2 linked regions of the Rhodopseudomonas palustris genome follow. The protein of the gene in region 1 interacts with the protein of each later gene in a pairwise test. Links are inferred from orthologs where the notes say so. Each region holds a gene or a part of one and is shown in the gene's direction. Other genes may lie near its edges.

Region 1 (3,862 bases):
ATCGGCGAGATCGGCGGCTCCGCCGAGGAAGAGGCCGCCCAGTTCCTGATCGACGAGGCCAAGCGCGGCCGCAAAAAGCCGACGGTCGGATTCATCGCCGGCGTCACCGCCCCGCCAGGTCGGCGTATGGGGCATGCCGGTGCGATCATTTCGGGTGGCAAGGGCGACGCGGCGTCGAAAACCGCCGCAATGGAGGCCGCCGGCATCACCGTTTCGCCGTCCCCGGCGCGGCTCGGCAAGACGCTTGCCGAAAAATTGAAGTCCTAATTCAAACCTTGTTTCATTACGAGCTTACATTTCCCTAGAATCCGATAAAAGGTGCACTATGTTGCTGATCCGGTAACCGGATCAGCTTATCGCGTGTCTGTCGCGATCGTCATCATCAGGAAGCAATCATGTCTCGCCAGGACGCGAATGCCGCTTTCGCCCTTTCTTCGTTTCTCCAGGGCGCCAACGCCACCTATATCGACGACCTCTATTCCCGCTACGAAAACGACCCGTCCTCCGTCGATGCCGACTGGCAGGCATTCTTCAAAAGTCTGAAGGACAACCCCGGCGACATCCAGAAGAACGCCGAGGGCCCGTCCTGGGAGCAGGCCAACTGGCCGCTGACGCCGCGTGACGATCTCACCTCGGCGCTGGACGGCAACTGGGCCCAGGTCGAAAAGAGCGTCGGCCAGAAGATCCAGTCCAAGGCGCAGACCAAAGGCGTCGAGCTGTCGACCACCGACGTCAATCAGGCGACCCGCGATTCCGTCCGCGCGCTGATGCTGATCCGCGCCTACCGCATGCGGGGCCATTTCCACGCCAAGCTCGATCCGCTCGGGCTGGAGCCGACCAAGGATCACGAGGAACTCGATATCCGGTCTTACGGCTTCACCGAGGCCGATCTCGACCGCAAGATCTTCCTCGATCACGTGCTGGGCCTCGAATACGGCTCGCTGCGCGAGATCGTCGCGATCTGCGAGCGCACCTATTGCCAGACGATGGGCATCGAATTTCTGCATATCTCCAACGGGGCGCAGAAGGCCTGGCTGCAGGAGCGGATCGAAGGTCCCGACAAGGAGATCAGCTTCACCCGTGAAGGCCGGCGCGCCATCCTGATGAAGCTGGTCGAGGCCGAAGGCTTCGAGCGGTTCTGCGACCTGAAATTCACCGGCACCAAGCGGTTCGGTCTCGACGGCGGCGAGTCGCTGATCCCGGCGCTGGAGCAGATCATCAAGCGCGGCGGCAATCTCGGCGTCCGCGAGATCGTGCTCGGCATGCCGCATCGCGGCAGGCTCAACGTGCTGACCCAGGTGATGGGCAAGCCGCACCGCGCGCTGTTCCACGAATTCAAGGGCGGCTCGGCCAACCCCGACGAGGTCGAAGGCTCCGGCGACGTCAAATATCACCTCGGCGCCTCGTCCGACCGCGAGTTCGACCACAACAAGGTGCATCTGTCGCTGACCGCCAACCCGTCGCATCTCGAGATCGTCGATCCGGTGGTGCTCGGCAAGGTCCGCGCCAAGCAGGACCAGCATGGCGACCTGCCGGAAGAGCGCGTCTCGGTGCTGCCGCTGCTGATGCACGGCGACGCGGCGTTCGCCGGCCAGGGCGTGGTCGCCGAATGCTTCGGCCTGTCCGACCTGAAGGGCTATCGCACCGGCGGCTCGATCCACTTCATCGTCAACAACCAGATCGGCTTCACCACCTATCCGCGCTATTCGCGGTCCTCGCCGTATCCGTCGGACGTCGCCAAGATGATCGACGCGCCGATCTTCCATGTGAACGGCGACGATCCCGAAGCGGTGGTGTTCGCGGCCAAGATTGCGGTCGAGTACCGGCAGAAGTTCCACAAGCCGGTCGTGATCGACATGTTCTGCTACCGGCGCCACGGCCACAACGAAGGTGACGAGCCGGCCTTCACCCAGCCGATGATGTACCGCAAGATCGCGGGCCATCCGTCGGCGCTGGAATTGTATTCGAAGCGACTGATCGCCGACGGCGTCATCACCGAAGGTGAAGTCGAGAAGGCCAAGGCCGACTGGCGCGCCCGGCTCGACGCCGAGCTCGAGGCCGGCTCCAGCTATCGCCCCAACAAGGCCGACTGGCTCGACGGCAAATGGGCCGGCTTCAAGTCGGCCGATCAGGAAGAGGATCCGCGCCGCGGCATCACCGGCGTCGACCTGGCGCAGCTCAAGGACGTCGGCCGCAAGATCACCAAGGTGCCGGAGGGCTTCCGGGTTCACCGCACGGTGGCGCGCTTCCTCGAGAACCGCGCCAAGGCGATCGACAGTGGCGTCGGCATCGACTGGGCGACCGGCGAGGCGTTGGCGTTCTGCACGCTGCTGCAGGAAGGCCATCGCGTCCGCCTGTCCGGCCAGGACTCCGAACGCGGCACCTTCTCGCAGCGCCATTCGGTGCTGTTCGATCAGGAAGACGAGACCCGCTACACCCCGTTCAATCACCTCTCCCCCGATCAGGGCCATTACGAGGTGGTGAACTCGATGCTGTCGGAAGAAGCCGTGCTCGGCTTCGAATACGGCTACACGCTGGCCGAGCCGAATGCGCTGACGATCTGGGAAGCGCAGTTCGGCGACTTCGCCAACGGCGCCCAGGTGCTGTTCGACCAGTTCATTTCGTCGGGCGAACGCAAATGGCTGCGGATGTCCGGCCTGGTCTGCATGCTGCCGCACGGCTACGAGGGCCAGGGACCGGAGCACTCCTCGGCCCGGCTCGAGCGTTTCCTGCAGATGTGCGCCGAGGACAACATGCAGGTGGTGCACGCCACCACGCCGGCGAACTTCTTCCACGTGCTGCGCCGTCAGCTCCGCCGCGAGATCCGCAAGCCGCTGATCCTGATGACGCCGAAATCGCTGCTGCGCCACAAGCGCGCGGTGTCGCGGCTCGACGAGCTCGGGCCCGACACCAGCTTCCACCGCGTCTTGGCCGACGACGCCCAGTCGTTGCCGGACGAGAAGATCAAGCTGGTGCCGGACAACAAGATCCGCCGCGTCGTGATCTGCTCCGGCAAGGTCTATTACGATCTCTACGAAGAGCGGGAGAAGCGCGGCGTCGACGACGTCTATCTGCTGCGCGTCGAGCAGCTCTATCCGGTGCCGCTGAAGACGCTGGTGCAGGAGATGTCGCGCTTCAAGGAGGCCGAGCTGGTGTGGTGCCAGGAAGAGCCGCGCAACATGGGCGCGTGGCACTTCATCGAGCCGTATCTGGAGTGGGTGCAGAATCAGGCGGGCGCGACCCATCGCCGTCCGCGTTATGTCGGCCGTCCCGCGTCGGCCGCCACCGCCTCCGGCCTGATGTCGAAGCATCTGGCCCAGCTCAAGGCCTTCCTCGACGAGGCGCTGCGCTGACGCCATGGGCTGCCGCGCGCCGGCGGCCGGTGTTGTCGAGACATTTGGATCAGGGGCGAACCGCCGCAGCAGCGGTGACGCCGCAAGAGGACAGAAACAATGACTGAAATTCGCGTTCCGACGCTCGGCGAATCGGTGACCGAGGCGACCATCGGCCGCTGGTTCAAGAAGCAGGGCGACGCCGTTGCGGTCGACGAGCCGCTGGTCGAACTCGAGACCGACAAGGTCACCATCGAAGTGCCGGCGCCGTCGGCCGGCACGCTCGGCGAGATCATCGCCAAGGACGGCGAGACCGTCGCCGTCGGCGCGCTGCTGGGCCAGATTTCGGAAGGCGGCGGCGCCGCCAAGCCGGCCGCTAAGGAGTCTGCCAAGTCAGCCGCGGCGGTTGCGCCCGAGACCACCACCGGCCGTCCGGATCTGAAGAGCGAAACCACCAAGCCGATCAACGCCGGCCCCGAGGAAGTGCGGCCGAAATCCGACGCCAAGGCCGACCTCAAGGCTCCGCCGTC
Region 2 (3,215 bases), 2.6 Mb from region 1 along the record:
CGATTTCGTTGCCGGCGAAGAACTGCGCGATCTCGATAGCGGCGGTCTCCGGCGCATCCGAACCGTGCACCGAGTTCTCGCCGATCGACTTGGCGTGCAGCTTGCGAATGGTGCCATCCGCCGCCTTCGACGGATCGGTCGCGCCCATCACGTCGCGGTACTTCGCGATCGCGCCCTCGCCTTCCAGCACCTGGACGACGACCGGACCCGAGGTCATGAAGTCGACCAGCTCGCCGAAGAACGGGCGTTCCTTGTGGACCGCATAGAAGGTCTCGGCCTGGCCGCGGGTCATGTGAATCCGCTTCTGCGCCACGATGCGCAGGCCGGCCTTTTCGATCAGAGCATTGATCGCGCCGGTGATGTTGCGCTCGGTCGCATCGGGCTTGAGGATCGAGAAAGTCCGTTGAACAGCCATGTAAATGTCCTTGAAACGCTTGGGGCGGGAGAGTTGCGCGCTTATATCGGCGCCGCCGCGGCACGGCAAGCCGCGCCGTCGGGCGATCGCAGCGGTCCGCCCCCGGCGTTGCGCCGACCTCGATCACAATCCGGCCGATCGTGGTTGCCTTTAGCTGCGGTCCCGGTCAAAACCCGCTCATGCTCACTTTGTCCGACATTTCGGTCCGGATCGCCGGACGGCTGCTGATCGACCAGAGCACGGTGCAGATCGCGCCGGGCGCCCGCGTCGGCTTCATCGGCCGCAACGGCGCCGGCAAGTCGACGCTGTTTCACGCCATCCGCGGCGACCTCGCGACCGAGACCGGGCGCATCACCATGCCGCCGCGCTGGCGGGTCGGCAGCCTCGCCCAGGAGGCGCCCAACGGCCCGGAGACCCTGCTCGAAGTCGTGCTCAAGGCGGACCTGGAGCGGGATGCCCTGCTGCAGGAGGCGGAGACCGCGCACGATCCGCATCGCATCGCCGACATCCAGACCCGGCTGGTCGATATCGACGCGCATTCGGCGCCGGCGCGCGCCGCCGCCATTCTCAGCGGTCTGGGTTTTTCCGCTGCGGACCAGGCCCGCTCGTGCTCGGAATTCTCCGGCGGCTGGCGGATGCGGGTGGCACTCGCGGCGACGCTGTTCGCCGCGCCGGATCTGCTGCTGCTCGACGAGCCGACCAACTATCTCGACCTCGAAGGCACGCTGTGGCTCGAGGATCACCTCGCCAACTATCCGCGCACGGTGATCGTGATCAGCCACGACCGCGATCTGCTCGACACCTCGGTGAACGAGATCCTGCACCTCGATCGCGGCCGGCTGGTGCACTTCCGGGGCACCTACTCGGCCTATGCCGAGTTCCGCGCCAACAAGGAAGCGCTCGACGCCAAGAACGCCAAGCGCGAGGAAGCGCGGCGCAAGCACCTGCAGGAGTTCGTCGACCGCTTCAAGGCCAAGGCCTCGAAGGCGCGCCAGGCGCAATCCCGCGTCAAGATGCTGGAAAAAATGAAGCCGGTGACGCGGCTGGTGAGCGACGACGTGCCCGACATCGTCTTCCCGCCGCCGGAGAAGACGCTGTCACCGCCGATCATCGCCGCCGACAACGTCTCGATCGGCTACGATCCGAAGCACCCGGTGCTGCGCCACGTCACGCTGCGCGTGGACACCGAAGACCGCATCGCTCTGCTGGGCGCCAACGGCAACGGCAAGTCGACGCTGGTGAAGCTGTTGGCCGACCGGCTGACGCCGTTCTCCGGCACCGTGACGCGCGCCGACAAGCTGTCGGTCGCTTACTTCGCCCAGCACCAGCTCGACGAGTTGAATGAAGACGGCTCGCCCTACGACCACATCCGCAGGCTGATGCCGGACGCACCCGAGAGCAAGATCCGCGCCCGCGCCGGCCAGATCGGGTTTTCCGGCAAGGCCGCGGACACGCTGGTCAAGAGCCTGTCGGGCGGCGAGAAGGCGCGGCTGCTGCTCGGCCTCGCGACCTTCTACGGCCCGAACATGATCATCCTCGACGAGCCGACCAACCATCTCGACATCGACAGCCGCGCCGCGTTGGCCGAGGCCATCAACGACTTTCCCGGCGCGGTCATCATGGTGTCGCACGATCGTTACCTGATCGACGCCTGCGCCGATCAGTTGTGGGTGGTTGCCGATCACAAGGTGAAACCCTACGACGGCGACCTCGACGACTATCGTCGGGCGGTGTTGTCGTCACGCGGCGCGCGCAGCGGATCGCGCGAGCCCAGGGAGCGAGGCTCAGACGGCACCGGGGCTAAGCCGCCGCGCCAGAAGTCGGAAAAACGCGTTCCACTGAAGCAGCAGATCGCCGACGCCGAGGTCGAGATCGAGCGGATCACCGCGATTATCGCCAAGATCGATGCGGCGCTTGCGCTGCCGGACCTGTACACGCGCGATCCAAAACAGGCCGCGCAGCTCTCGACCGCACGCGCGAAGGCCGAAGCAGCGTTGCAGAAGGCCGAGGAACAATGGCTGAACGCGAGCTCGGCGATGGACGAAGCGCAGGGCTGAGGGGGCGGAAGCGCAGCCGCTACGACCTGCTCCGCTTCTTCGCCGCCCGCGGTTGCGGGGCCGGTTCGGCGACGCGTTCGATCGAGGTCAGCCGCCCTGCCGTGAAGGTGTAGATTCCGGCGCGCGGACCACGCGCGTAGGTCAGCAGCACGACGCGCTGACCGCGCTCGTTGGTCGAGAGGTTGACGCTGTCGGGCGCACCGGCGCCACGGGCGACGTCGCATTCGGTGTGGCCGAGCGCCACCGTACCGCTACTCGTCATGGCCGGGGCAGCAGGGTCACCGCCCTGCGCATTGGCGTCGGCCGCGCCCGGCTGCGCCATGCCCGGACACATGCCGTCGGCGGAGATCAGGTCTTCCGCTGTGACCGGTTTGTCGGGCGTCAGCGGCGGCGTCTCGATCGAGATGTTCTTGATGAACACCCGGCCCGGCCGCGCGAACCAGTCGGCGTCACGCGACAGCAGATCGGAAGTGCCGGAACATCCGGCGAGAAGCGGCATGGCCAGCACGAGAGTCAGCACGACTGGGCGGCAAGAGAACTTGTGTTGCACGATCGATTGGGTCCCATCCCGCAGCATAAGCATCTGTCCAAACATCGATTTACGGCGCCACAATGGCCGCCTCGGCATTGCCCGCAGGATGCCAGAATATCATTAACGTCGCGACCGGCTATTCGCGCTTCTGCCATCGGCCGGCAGCGTCGGCTTGCCAGTAAGTCACCTCGAAGCCACGCGACCTGCTCTG

The links.
Region 2: the proteins of SR870_RS18985 (region 1) and SR870_RS07300 interact in binary tests that used the Escherichia coli proteins (3 or more experiments, as listed by UniProt). The link is inferred for Rhodopseudomonas palustris from one-to-one orthologs.

The regions. Positions count from the first base shown.
Region 1 is NZ_CP140155.1:4,199,677-4,203,538, forward strand. What follows is about bases 5-3,553. They hold SR870_RS18985 (2-oxoglutarate dehydrogenase E1 component), read left to right. Parts: upstream 5-395; coding sequence 396-3,353; downstream 3,354-3,553. Other genes in these bases: sucD (succinate--CoA ligase subunit alpha), read left to right, coding at 5-267; odhB (2-oxoglutarate dehydrogenase complex dihydrolipoyllysine-residue succinyltransferase), read left to right, coding at 3,453-3,553. Also shown: more of sucD, read left to right, coding at 1-4; more of odhB, read left to right, coding at 3,554-3,862. UniProt on the Escherichia coli protein: E1 component of the 2-oxoglutarate dehydrogenase (OGDH) complex which catalyzes the decarboxylation of 2-oxoglutarate, the first step in the conversion of 2-oxoglutarate to succinyl-CoA and CO(2).
Region 2 is NZ_CP140155.1:1,628,112-1,631,326, forward strand. The notes cover bases 132-3,033. They hold SR870_RS07300 (ABC-F family ATP-binding cassette domain-containing protein), read left to right. Parts: upstream 132-594; coding sequence 595-2,472; downstream 2,473-3,033. Other genes in these bases: ndk (nucleoside-diphosphate kinase), read right to left, coding at 132-415; SR870_RS07305 (hypothetical protein), read right to left, coding at 2,492-3,022. Outside these bases: more of ndk, read right to left, coding at 1-131; SR870_RS07310 (DNA polymerase III subunit chi), read right to left, coding at 3,141-3,215. UniProt on the Escherichia coli protein: Genetic data indicate it may be involved in ribosome assembly or function.